DNA from 3 places in the Acidiphilium sp. AL genome. Region 3 is predicted to be linked to each of the others. Evidence: predicted binding sites of a transcription regulator. Region 3 holds the regulator's gene; each other region holds the start of a gene.
What was found. Region 3 encodes LexA, which represses DNA repair genes until DNA is damaged. Its sites were predicted from a motif close to TGTTCTANNTANGTTC; they were not measured.
Positions count from the first base shown of each region.

Region 1: the regulator LexA is predicted to act here: its motif matches at 1,980-1,995, upstream of parC (DNA topoisomerase IV subunit A).
Region 2: the regulator LexA is predicted to act here: its motif matches at 2,223-2,238, upstream of AiwAL_RS08955 (PA0069 family radical SAM protein).

Region 1 is NZ_JAIMBZ010000010.1:33,724-37,967, reverse strand. It holds gene AiwAL_RS08575 (hypothetical protein) at 1-1,190, shown strand, start outside; gene recO (DNA repair protein RecO) at 1,197-1,928, shown strand; gene parC (DNA topoisomerase IV subunit A) at 2,090-4,244, shown strand, end outside.
Region 2 is NZ_JAIMBZ010000011.1:26,619-30,862, reverse strand. It holds gene AiwAL_RS08965 (DHA2 family efflux MFS transporter permease subunit) at 1-604, shown strand, start outside; gene AiwAL_RS08960 (efflux transporter outer membrane subunit) at 594-2,183, shown strand; gene AiwAL_RS08955 (PA0069 family radical SAM protein) at 2,289-3,380, shown strand; gene AiwAL_RS08950 (APC family permease) at 3,382-4,244, opposite strand, start outside.
Region 3 is NZ_JAIMBZ010000029.1:34,566-38,809, forward strand. It holds gene AiwAL_RS14565 (cation diffusion facilitator family transporter) at 1-425, shown strand, start outside; RNA gene rnpB (RNase P RNA component class A) at 454-845, opposite strand; gene AiwAL_RS14575 (hypothetical protein) at 944-1,147, opposite strand; gene AiwAL_RS14580 (N-acetylmuramoyl-L-alanine amidase) at 1,181-1,852, opposite strand; gene AiwAL_RS14585 (TerB family tellurite resistance protein) at 1,849-2,622, opposite strand; gene lexA (transcriptional repressor LexA) at 2,679-3,383, opposite strand; gene pdxY (pyridoxal kinase) at 3,510-4,244, shown strand, end outside.

The sequences.
Region 1 (4,244 bases), on a different contig from region 3:
ACGCACCCGAACCGGAACCTGCTCCGGCGCTGCGGCCCGAACCGGCGCCCGCCATCGATCCCGCCGCCGCGCTCGCTGCGGCGACGGCCGGAAAAATCGGCCTGGTCAGCGTGTCCTGGCCGGATCTCGCCCATCCGCTCTGGCTGCGTGCCGGCTCGAACGATGCCGCCGACTGCGCCGCCACCATGCGCGACTTCGCCGCGCAGTTGCGCATTCCCTTCGCGCCGAAACGCATCATCGAACTCGGCGCCGGCGCCGGCTATCGCAGCGTCGCCCTCGCCCAGGCGCACCCGGACGCGACGATCGCCAGCCTGGAAGCGGTGCCGGCGCTCGCCCGGCTCCATGCGCTGAACACGCTGCCCTGGCGCCAGATCGCCGGCGCCAGGCTCGCCGTGTCGGAGACGGCGCGGCACTACGCCGTCGCTTCCCATGCCGATACCGGCCGCCCCGCGCTCGCCGCCATGGAAAACGGCCCGATCCAGGCCGTCACCCTGGCCGAACTCTATCGCCGGCTCGGCTGGGACGGCGCGGATGTGCTGATCGCCGACCCGGATTTTTGCTCCGGCCTCGATAGTGCCGCCATTGCGCCGGCACTTGCCGGGATTCGCCTGATCGCGATCGCCCGCCCCGGACCGGACGTTGCCTTGCCCGCCGGACTGCTGGCCAACCTGCCGGAGGCCACCCATGCGCGCCGGGCCAGCCGCGACTACGAGCTGTTCTTCAGGCGCGAATCCGAAACGCCGGTCGCTCCGCCGCGCCGGCTCGCCGCGTTCGATATCGGCGGCGCCGCCACGTCCTGCGAGCGCATCGGCATCACTTCGGACCCCTGGTCGTTCTTCCCGATCAGCGATACCGGGTTCCGGCTGCACCCGAACCCGGCCGATGCACTGCCGCCACGGCTGATCCTGCGCCAGTTTCTCGCCGGGCCCCGCCGGTTCGAGTCCACCTTGCGCCTCAACCATGCCGAGGCACGGCCGGTCCGGTTCCGCGTGGCGATTTTCGCCGGCGAGACCGATCGCGCGATCCATCGCGACGAAACCGTGCTGAGCGCGAGCGAAACCCGGCAATGGTCCGCCGACCTGCCGCTTTATTTCGGCGAGGCGCGGATCGCGTTTTCGACCGAAATGGCCGATCCCGCCGATGCCAACGGCTTCGCCTGGGCCGAATTCATCGATCCGGGCTTTCTATAACGCGCCTTGGAGTGGTCCGAACCCGTCATCGTCCTCAGCATCGCCCCGTATGGCGAGGGCGATCTGCGCGCCGTGGTGCTCACCGAGGCGCAGGGCGCCTGGCACGGGCTCGCGCGCGGCGGCGCCGCGCGGCGGGGCGCCGCGATCTGGCAGGAAGGCAATCTGGTCGCGGCCCGTTGGGTCGCGCGCCTGCCTGAACAGCTCGGCAGCCTGACCGGCGAGCTGGTCCATCCCGCCGCCGCCCTTGCCATGGAAAATCCGCTGGCGCTCGCCGTGCTGCGCGCCGCCTGCGCGGTCGCCGCCGGCGCGCTGCCGGAGCGCGAACCGCATCCCTCGGCGTTTCTCGGCCTCGCCCGCCTGCTCGCCGGCATCGCCATCGAAAACGCGGCACTCCCCGCTTTGGTGCGCTTCGAGGTCGATCTGCTGCGCGAACTCGGCTACGGGCTCGATCTGTCCGCCTGCGCGCTTACCGGGGTCACCGAAAACCTTGCCTTCGTCTCGCCGCGCACCGGCCGCGCAGTCGCGCGCGAGGCCGCCGGCATCTGGGAATCCCGCCTGCTCGTCCTGCCGGCATTCCTGGTCGGCGACGCCCCGGCCGATCTCGCCGCCTGCCGCGACGGCCTGGCGCTGACCGGCCATTTCCTCGCCCGCGACGCCTTCGGCTCGCGCCACGCGCCGCTTCCCCAGGCCCGCCTCGCCCTCTATGACCTAGTGTCCCGATTCGGCAATTCGTCGTAGCCGAACCAAGCGCTCTACGAATTGCCGAATCGGGACACTAGGTAAACATATGGTTCGAGTGTGGTTCATTGTTCTGAAGTTCCTAAAATCGCCACCGCATACGCGTAGGAACTTCAGAACCACCGCACTCGTTAGACGAAGACTGAACGGAGACGATACCCATGCCGGATGATCACCGGGGCACGATCCAGGACACCCCGCTCGCAACCGCACTATCCGAGCGTTATCTGGCCTATGCGCTCTCGACCATCATGGCGCGCTCGCTGCCCGATGTGCGCGACGGCCTGAAGCCGGTGCATCGCCGGCTGATTTTCGCGATGCGCCAGCTCAAGCTTGATCCCGGCTCCGGCTTCAAGAAATGCGCCCGCGTGGTGGGCGACGTGATGGGCAAATTCCACCCGCATGGCGACATGTCGATCTACGAAGCTCTGGTGCGTCTCGCGCAGGATTTCGCCTCGCGCTATCCGCTGATCGAGGGCCAGGGCAATTTCGGCAATATCGACGGCGATAACGCGGCGGCGATGCGCTACACCGAAAGCCGACTCACCGAAATCGCCGCTGCCCTGCTCGACGGAATCGACGAGGATACCGTCGATTTCCGCGCCACCTACGACAACGAGGACAGCGAACCGATCGTGCTGCCCGGCGCGTTTCCCAATCTGCTCGCCAACGGCGCCGCCGGCATCGCGGTCGGCATGGCAACCTCGATCCCGCCGCACAACGCTGGTGAGCTGTGCGCCGCCGCGATCCGTCTGATCCGCGATCCCGAAACGCCGACCGGCGATCTTCTCGATATCGTCCAGGGGCCGGATTTCCCGACCGGCGGAGAACTGGTCGAGGACCGCGAAACTCTGCGCGCCGCCTACGAGACCGGTCGCGGTTCCCTGCGCGTCCGTGCGCGCTGGACCAAATCCGATCTCAAGGGCGGCATGTGGCAGATCGTCGTCACCGAAATTCCCTATCAGGTGCAGAAATCCCGCCTGATCGAGCAGGTCGCCGAACTCCTCGCCGAGCGCAAACTCCCGCTGCTCGCCGACATCCGCGACGAGAGCACCGAACATGTGCGCATCGTGCTGGAACCGAAATCGCGTAACGTCGATCCCGATATGCTGATGGCCAGCCTGTTCCGCGCCACCGCCTTCGAGCAGCGTTTCTCGATGAACATGAACGTGCTCGACGCCGACCGCACGCCCCGCGTGATGAGCCTGCGCGATATGCTGCGCGCCTGGCTCGATCATCGCCATGTCGTGCTGGAACGGCGCTCGCGCCACCGCCTCGCCGCGATCGCCCGGCGCCTTGAAGTCCTCGAAGGCTATCTCGCGGTGTTTCTCAATCTCGACGAGGTGATTCGCATCATCCGCACCGAGGACGAACCGAAACAAGCCCTGATCGCCGCGTTTTCGCTAACGGATACCCAGGCCGAGGCGATCCTCAACATGCGGCTGCGCAGCTTGCGCCGGCTGGAGGAAATGGAAATCCGCAAGGAGCACAAAGCGCTTTCGGCCGAACGCAAATCGCTCGCCGCGATGCTCGCCGACCCCGCGAAGCGCTGGGCGCGGATCGAGGCCGAAATCGAGGACACGCGCAAGCGCTTCGGCACCGGCCCGCTCGGCGTGCGCCGCACCACCATCGGCGCTGCCCCAACCGTTGTCGAGGTCACTGCCGAAGCCCTGGTCGAGCGCGAACCGCTCACCGTCATTCTCTCCGACAAGGGCTGGGTCCGCGCACTGAAAGGCCATGTCGCCGCCGATGCCGATCTCCGTTTCAAGGAAGGCGACCGCCTCAAATTTCTGCTCCGCTGCGAAACCACCGACCGCATCGCGGTGTTCGCCACCAATGGACGCATCTATACCATCCGCGCCGCCGACCTGCCGCGCGGGCGCGGCGATGGTCAGGCGATCCGGCTGTTAGTGGAACTCGGCAACGAGGACGATGTGGTCGCCCTGTTCGTCGCTGACCAAGCCGCGCGCTACCTGGTCGCGAACACGGCGGGCAGGGGCTTCATCGTCGCCGGCGCGGAACTCGCCGCGGAAAAGCGCACCGGCAAACAAATCCTCACGGTCAAACCCGGCGAGGAAGCCAAACTCTGCATCCAGGCATCGGGCAATCATCTCGCGGTGATCGGCCAGAATCGAAAACTGCTCGTCTTCCCGCTCGACCAGGTGCCGGAGATGACGCGCGGCGCCGGCGTGATCCTGCAGAAATACAAGGATGGCGGCCTTGCCGACGCCAAAACCTTCACCCTCGCCGACGGTCTCACCTGGCGCCTCGGCGACAAGACCCGCACGGAAACCAGGCTCGCCGACTGGCTCGGCG
Region 2 (4,244 bases), on a different contig from region 3:
GCTGGGCTATTCGTCCGAAACCTCGGGCTTCGCGCTCGCGCTCGGCGGGATCGCCACGATCGGTCTGATGCCGGTGGCCGGCATCGTGACCGGGCGGTTCATTTCGCCCCGTGTTCTGTTGATCGGCGGCCTGATCGAGACCGGCCTCGCGCTCATCTTCCAGTCGCATCTCGCGCCGGATGCGTCCTTCGCGACGATTTCGTTCGACCGGGTGCTCCAGGTGATCGCCCTGCCCTTCCTGTTCATCCCGATTTCCGCCCTGTCCTATGTCGGTCTGCCGCCGGCGCGCAACGCCGACGCCTCGGCGCTGATCAATCAGGTGCGCAACATCGGCGGCAGTATCGGCATTTCCTTCGTCACCACCATGCTCGCCTGGCGCACCCAGTTCCATCATTCAAGGCTTGCCGAAGCGATCACACCGTATGTCAGCCTTCACGGCCAGACCCTTTCCGAGGTGGCCGCGGATGTGCAACATCAGGCAGCATTCATGAGCTATCTCGATCTGTTCCATATTCTTGGCATGACCGCGTTGCTGGTCTGGCCGGTGGTTCTTTTTCTTGGCGCGCCTGCCAAGGCAGCCAAAGGAGTATCCTATGAGGTTTGACCGATTCCGCCCGGACCGGCGACACCGCTTGCGTCAGGCGACAGCCCTTGGCGCGAGCCTCACTTTGGCTTTGGGGCTCGGCGGCTGCGAACTCGGCCCGAATTTCCACAACCCCCACCCGCGCACGGCAGCCTCGTTCCTTGCCAACCGCCCGGCGCTCACCGCGCCGGACACGGTCAGCCAGGGCAAAGTCGATCTCGCCTGGTGGAACAGTTTCGGCGACCCCAGCCTGACCAGTCTTGAGCACGATGCGATCGCCCAAAACCTCGACGTGCGGATCGCGACCCAGCGCCTCGCCGAAGCGCAGGCGCAAGCCGAGATCGAAGGTGCCGCGCTTTATCCGAACCTGGATTTCGCCGGCTCGTTCACCCGCGAGGGACCGAGCAAGAAAGGCGTGTTCACCGCTCTCGGCGGCAGCGGCTCGAACACCAGCACGAGCACCAATGCCGGCCAGACCGCGAACGGCGCCGGCGGCACCTCGGGCGGCGGCGGCATCCCCGGCTCGGCGATCCGGCCGTTCAACCTGTTCCAGTATGGTTTCTCCTCGGTGTTCGACTTCGATCTCTGGGGCAAAAACCGCCGCGCGCTGGAAGCCGCCCTCGCCGCCGCCCAGGCATCGGGCGATGCCCGCCGCGCGGTGCTGCTGAATACCGAGGCCGAAGTCGCGCAGGACTACATCGATCTGCGCGCCGAGCAGACGGTTCTGGCCATCACCAGGGACAATCTCGCCAGCGCCAATCATATCGCCGGCCTGACGGCGGAACGCGAACAGGCCGGCCTCGCCAATGCGCTCGATGTCGCGGATGCGCGTGCCCAGGCCGCCTCGGTCAAGTCGCAGATCCCCGCCCTGCGCACCCGCATCGATTATCTGATCAACCAGCTCAGCCTGCTGCTCGGCCGCGGACCGGAGGCGCTCCGTGCCGAGCTGATCGCCCCCGGCGCGGTGCCACCGGTGCCGCCGGTGGTGCCGATCGGCTTGCCGTCACAACTGCTTCAGCGCCGGCCCGACATCCGCGAGGCGAGCGCGAAGCTGCACGAAGCGACCGCCGAAATCGGCGTGGCGAAGGCGGATTTCTTCCCGGATCTTTCGCTGTCGGGCTCGGTCTCGTTGCAGGCGCTGCAATTCTCCAACCTGAACCAGCTCGCCGCCGTCACCTACGCGATCGGGCCGCAGATCACCATGCCGATCTTCGAAGGCGGCAAGCTCAACGGCCAGCTCCATCTGCGCAAGGCGGAACAGAAACAGGCCGCGATCACCTATGCGAAAACGGTTCTGACCGCGTTCCATCAGGTCGATAATGCCCTCACCGCCTACGATCAGGAGCAGAACACGCTGGCCGCGCTGAAGACCGACGTGGCGGAGAGCAAGCGCGCGCTCGGCCTCGCCCAGCAACGCTACCGGGAGGGCCTGGCCGATTATCTCCAGGTGCTGACCGCCCAGCAATCGGAACTGCGTGCCACCCAATCCGAGGCGCAGAGCCTCGCGAAAATCTCGACCGACCTGGTCACGCTCTATCAGGCACTCGGCGGCGGTTGGGAGCAGACCTATCCCGCCAAAACCACGGTCGCCGCGCGGTAATCGCGCGGCCGTCGGGTCGCACACCGCCTGGAAGTCGCTCGTTCTTTTTTTGTTCTTGACACTCGCGCGGTTTGCCGCTTGAGTGTTCACGAACATAACATGAACATTCGAACGCTCATCCCCCGCAATACCCGCCCGGACCAGCGCGGCACCAGACTCGAACCGGCCAATCGGTTCGAACGCGAAAGCCGCGACGCCTTCGATGACGGCTGGGAAACCCTGGCCGAGGATGCGCCGCCACCCGAGACCGTGCTGATCCGGGATTCGAGCCGCAGCATCATCAGCCGGAACGACAGCCCCGATCTCGGGTTCGATCGCGGGCTCAACCCGTATCGCGGTTGCGAGCACGGCTGCATCTATTGCTACGCGCGGCCGACCCACGCCTATCTCGGCTTCTCGCCCGGCCTCGATTTCGAGACCAAGCTGGTTTTCAAGCCGGAAGCCGCGGTACTTCTGGAACGCGAATTGTCGCGCAAATCCTATACGCCGGCGCCGATCGTGCTCGGCTCCAACACCGATCCGTACCAGCCGGTCGAGCGGCAACTGAAGCTCACCCGCGCGGTGCTGGAGGTGCTGGACCGATTCAACCACCCGGTATCGATCATCACCAAATCGGCCGGCGTCCTGCGCGATGCCGACATTCTCGCGCGAATGGCGTCGCGCAACCTCGCCCGCGTCCATCTGTCGATCACCACGCTCGACCCGCGTCTCGCCCGCACCATGGAGCCGCGTGCGGCGAGCCCGGCGCGGCGCCTCGCCGCGGTCGCGGGGCTCGCTTCCGCCGGAATTCCGGCCGGGGTTCTGGCCGCGCCGATGATCCCTGGCCTGAACGATGCGGAACTCGAACGGATACTCGAAGCCGCCTCCCGCGCCGGTGCACGCAGCGCGGGTGCGGTCCTGCTGCGCCTGCCTTACGAACTCGGCGACCTGTTCACCGACTGGCTGCACCGCACCGTGCCGGATCGCGCGGCGCACGTGCTCAGCCTTATCCGTCAGACCCGCGCGGGCGCCTTGAACGATCCCAATTTCGGCTCGCGGTTCAGGGGCACCGGACCCTATGCCGCATTGCTCGCATCGCGTTTCCGCCGCGCGGCGCGGCAATACGGGCTGGATGCCGCGCAGCCCGCGCTCGATTGCACCGCTTTCGCGCGTCCGGGCCAAACCATCCGCCCGGACGCGCAATTGTCTCTCTTCTAGCCTATTCCGCCGCCGCCGGAGCCGGTGCGGACGGCACGATGGTGCGCCAGGGCCGGAAGAACACGATGCCCGCGACAAGGCCGCCAATTCCGACCAGATTGGTGATCGTATTGAAGGTGGTGATCGCGTAGAGCGCCATGGCGAACAGGAAAATCGCACTCGCCGCAGGGAACAGGCAGAACGCGATCCAGCGCCATACCGATTCCTTGTAGATGTCGCGCAGCATCCAGGCCGCGACCAGCCCGGCCAGCCCGTAATAATAGGCAACCTGAATGCCAATCGCATTCACCGAATCGGTGATGATCGTGTTGATCGTCGGCATCAGCGACGACACCCAGAGCACCACGAGTCCCACGCCGATCAGCAGGTACATCGCCCGCACCGGGGTTTCGGTGCGCTGATCGACGGCGCCGAACGCGGTCGGCATCGCGCCATCCCGCCCCATCGCGAACAAGGTGCGGGAGAATTGCAGCATCGTGGTCTCGAGTGTCGCGATCGACGACAAAATCACCGCGACGGAGGCGATCAGCCCCCCGGTACGGCCAAGCCCGGACGCGACCGCGATGTTATAGACGATGTTGTCACTGTATCCCTGCGCCGCCTTGGTCGTAAACAGCAGAAGGGCGGCGAGCGTGAAGGCAACATAATAAACGATGGTCACGAACACGCTGCCAAATCCGCCATTGCCGGCGTTGGTCTCGGCATCCTTGGTTTCTTCCGACAGGTTCGCCGTGACATCCCAGCCCCAATAGAAGAAAATCACCACCAGCGCGGTCGCGGCGAATCCTCCGGCCGTGTAATGAAAGCCGAACCAGGACCACGAGAAATGGTTCACCGAGCCATGCAGCCCGACATGGACGAAGG
Region 3 (4,244 bases):
ACGCGCTGGTCTCGCTCGGCGTGGTGATCGCGGGTGCGGCGATTCTCCTCACTGGCTGGGAACGGCTCGACCCGCTTGCAAGCCTCGCCATCGCGGGGGTGATCGTGGCCGGCACCTGGGGATTGCTGCGGGAATCGGCTGGGCTCGCGATGGATGCAGTGCCGCGCGGCATCACCCCGGAGGCGGTGCGGGATTACGTGCTGGCGCTGCCCGAAGTCGAAGCGGTGCACGATCTGCATATCTGGCCGATGAGCACCACGGAAACCGCGCTCACCCTGCATCTGGTCACGCCCGCCGGCCATCCGGGCGATGGATTCGTCGCGCGCCTCGCCGAGGCGCTGCATGATCGGTTCGGCATCGATCATACGACGGTCCAGATCGAACTCGATGCGGCGGTCTGTAATCTGGCGTGCGATCACGCGTAGACGGCGATGGTTCTGCTCTCGAAAAACAAGTGCCAGACGGTCTGTAAGCCGGGTTCTGTCCACATCCGAGGATGCTGGACGGCCATTCCTCTGGGACGCGCATCGCTGCGCGCCTCGCGCGACCAACCCGGATGACGGGGCGGAAACGCCCTCGCGGCCATGATGCTCACGCCGCCGGTCATCCCTATTCGGTCTTGCTCCCGGTGGGGTTTACCCTGCCGCCCCCGTTACCGGAGGCGCGGTGCGCTCTTACCGCACCGTTTCACCCTTGCCCGCGGGCCGAAGCGCGCGGGCGGTTTGTTTTCTGTGGCACTGTCCCTGGGGTCGCCCCCGCCGGCCGTTAGCCGGCACCGTGTTTCCGTGGAGCCCGGACTTTCCTCTGCCCCGGTTGCCCGGAACAGCGGCCGTCCAACCGTCTGGCTCAGTCTTCTTCGACGATCGAATAGGGCGGGTCAATGGGTACGTCGAATACCCCGGCCGCCTCGCTCACCCCAGACCTCGCTTACCGCCCAAGGTGCTTATCGATCCAGGCTGATCCTGATCGGCTCGGATTTGCCGGTAACGGTGATGGTGTGATCCTCGGTCGCTTCCCGGCTGACCACCTGAGCCAGAGCCAGCGCCTTACGGATCACCGCCGCATTGGTCTTGACCCCGAACGTGCCGCGCAACTCCAAGATGGCATTGGCGGTCCGTTCATCGACATCGAAACTGGTAACCGCCATGGCACTCTCCTTCGTCCAGAATCTATATAGTTTTTATATAAAAACACAAGCCGCTTCCACCAATTCCCGGATCGCCGCCGCCCGGCCGGCGGTTTCGGCGTCGGCGATGCCATCGACCCGCGCGGGCCGGAAACGCCGTTGAAATGCCGCAACCACGACAGCAGGGTCGAGCGACATATCATAGCCGATCGCCGCCAGATCGGCCATGAGATCGCCCGGCGCGGCAACCTCGCCGGTCCAGAACCCCACCCCCTGCTCCGCCAGCCAGGACCACGGGAAAAGCTCGCCGGGGTCCTGCTTACGGTCGGGTGCGATGTCGGAATGCGCCACCACATTGCGCGGCGGGATCGGGTTGCGCGCGAGAATCGCGCGGCACAGCGATGCGACCGCCGCCATCTGCGCGGCAGGAAACCGCCGATAGCCGAATTCATGGCCGGGATTGACGATCTCGATGCCGACCGAGCGGTCGTTCAGCGCCCGCGCGCCGCGCCAGAAACTCACCCCGGCGTGCCAGGCGCGGCGGTTTTCGGGGACCAGCGCATGGATCGTGCCGTCCTCCGCCACCACGTAATGCGCCGAAACTTTCGCGGCGGGATCGCACAGCCGGGCAATCGCCGCTTCGGCGCTTTGCATCCCGGTATAATGCAGCACGAGATGGTCGATCGGCGCGTTGCCGGGTCGCGCATCCTGATTGGGCGACGTCATAAACCCCGCTCGCGCTTGATCCGGTCATAGGCGGCGTTGATCCGTGCCACACGCTCGGTCGCCCGTGCCGCGAATTCCGGCGGCACGCCCCGCGCGGCGAGCTGGTCCGGGTGATTTTCCCGCATGAGCTGCTTCCAATGGGCGCGAATTGCCGCGTTCGGCGCGTTCGCCGCGATACCGAGCACGGCGTACGGATCTTCCTCGACCTGCGCATGGCCCGACGGGTTGGCGGCGCGGGCGCGCGCGGCGGCGTCGAGCCCGAAGATCGCGCCGATCCGGGTCAGCATATCGGTCTCGCGGGGATTGATCGACGCATCGGCGCGGGCGATGGCGAACAGCGCGCCGAGCACCTGTTCGAGTATCACCAGATTATCGGCGAAACTCTCGGCCAACTGCCTTGCATAGGGCTCGAATCCGGCAGCGTCGTCGCGCGCCTGATCGAACAACCTGCCGATCATCGGCACCGCCGCGTCCTCGATGCGGAACTGGCGCTTGAATGCATCGATCTCGGCGCGGTTCACCGCCCCGTCGCATTTGGCGAGCTTGGCGGCGAGCACCGTCACGCCGATCGCGAACACCTGCTCGCGCCGGCCGAGCAAAGCGGCGATGCGCGCGGAATCGAGCGGCAGGGCCCGGCCGATGCGCGCGCCGAACGCGCCGAGATCGCCGCTATCGGCGGCATGGCCGAGTGCGGCGCCCGCGATCGCGCCGACCGGCCCGCCAAACGCGAAGCCGGCAACGCCGCCGATGATCTTGCCCCAAACCGCCATTCGGCGAATATCGTGCCGGGGCGTCGCCCGGTCAAAGGGACGGTCTGCCCCGCCCCTCAGTAGCGGCGCATCAAAGCGACCAGCCGCCCCTGCACCTTGACCCGTTCGGCCGGGAAAATCCGCGTTTCGTGGCGCGTATTGGCGGGTTCGAGGGCGATGGAATTGCCGCGCCGGCGCAGCCGCTTCAGGGTCACTTCGTTGTCATCGACCAGTGCCACCACGATCTGCCCGTTCTCGGCGGTCTCGCCCTTGCGGATGATCGCGGTATCCCCCTCCAGAATGCCGGCGTCGATCATCGAATCGCCGACTACTTCGAGCGCATAGTGATCGCCGGAGCCGATGAAGGCGATCGGCACTTCGATTTCGGCGTTGGTCTCGCGCAGCGCCTCGATCGGCTGGCCGGCGGCAATCCGGCCATAGAGCGGCAAAGACACGGCGGCCGCCTCGCCTGCCGCGCGGGCACCCTGAAACCGCGCCGAGAAATCGCCCCGGATCACGTTGGGGGTGAAACGGGTTTCCTCCGGCCGCTCGGCGGCGGGCAGCAGGTCGGCCGGCAGGCGAACCACCTCCAGCGCGCGCGCGCGATGCTTGTGCCGGCGCAGGAAGCCGCGCTCCTCGAGTGCGCCGATCAGCCGGTGGATACCGGATTTCGACTTGAGGTCGAGCCCCTCCTTCATCTCCTCGAAGCTCGGCGAACAGCCGGTCCGGCGCAAATGCTGGTCGATGAAGATCAGCAATTCGTGTTGCTTGCGAGTCAGCATCCGGTCTCTCCACCTGCCGGCGCTCGCGCGCCGGAATGTCGCGCTTTGGAACAAAGCGCTAACATCGCGTTCTAGAGAGTGTTTCCGCGCCGCGTCAAGAGGCTTTCTGGCGTCCTCAAGCGCGAGGTGGACGCAAACGCCCACCTTGCCAGCCAGGCCCGCGCCGCGCCATCTGACCCGATGGCGATTCTTTCGATCCAATCCCAGGTGCTCACCGGCGCGGTCGGCAATTCGGCCGCCGGCTTCATCCTCGCGCGGCTCGGCCACGAGGTCTGGCCGTTGCCCACCGTGCTGCTGTCCCATCATCCGGGCCATGGCGGCGCGGAAGGCGGCCCGGTGAAACCGGCCCGGCTCGCGGCACTGATCGAGGGATTGGCCAGGCGCGGCGCATTCGCGCGCTGCGAAGCGGTGATGTCCGGCTATCTCGGCGCCGAGGCCGCGGTGCCGGTGGTGCTCGATGCGGTCGCCCGCGCCCGCGCCGCGAATCCCACGGCGCTCTATGCCTGCGATCCGGTGATCGGCGATGCCGGCCGCGCCTATGTGCCTGAGCCGTTGATCGCGGCGTTCCGCCACCGGCTCATCCCGCAGGCGGGTCTCGCCTTTCCCAACCCGTTCGAACTTGAAGTGCTGACCGGCACCGCACCGCGCAGCCGTTCGGCGGCATTCGAGGCGATGGACGCGCTCGGCCCGCCGGTCGTGGTGCTGACCGGCTTCGCCGGCGCGGAGACCCCGCCCGGCGCGCTCGACATCCTGCTCCGTGCCGGCGGCATCCGGCGATGCGCGACGGTGCCGCACCTGGAGCGGCATTTTCCGGGCGCCGGCGACGCCTTCGCGGCGCTGTTCATCGCGCGTTTCCTCGTG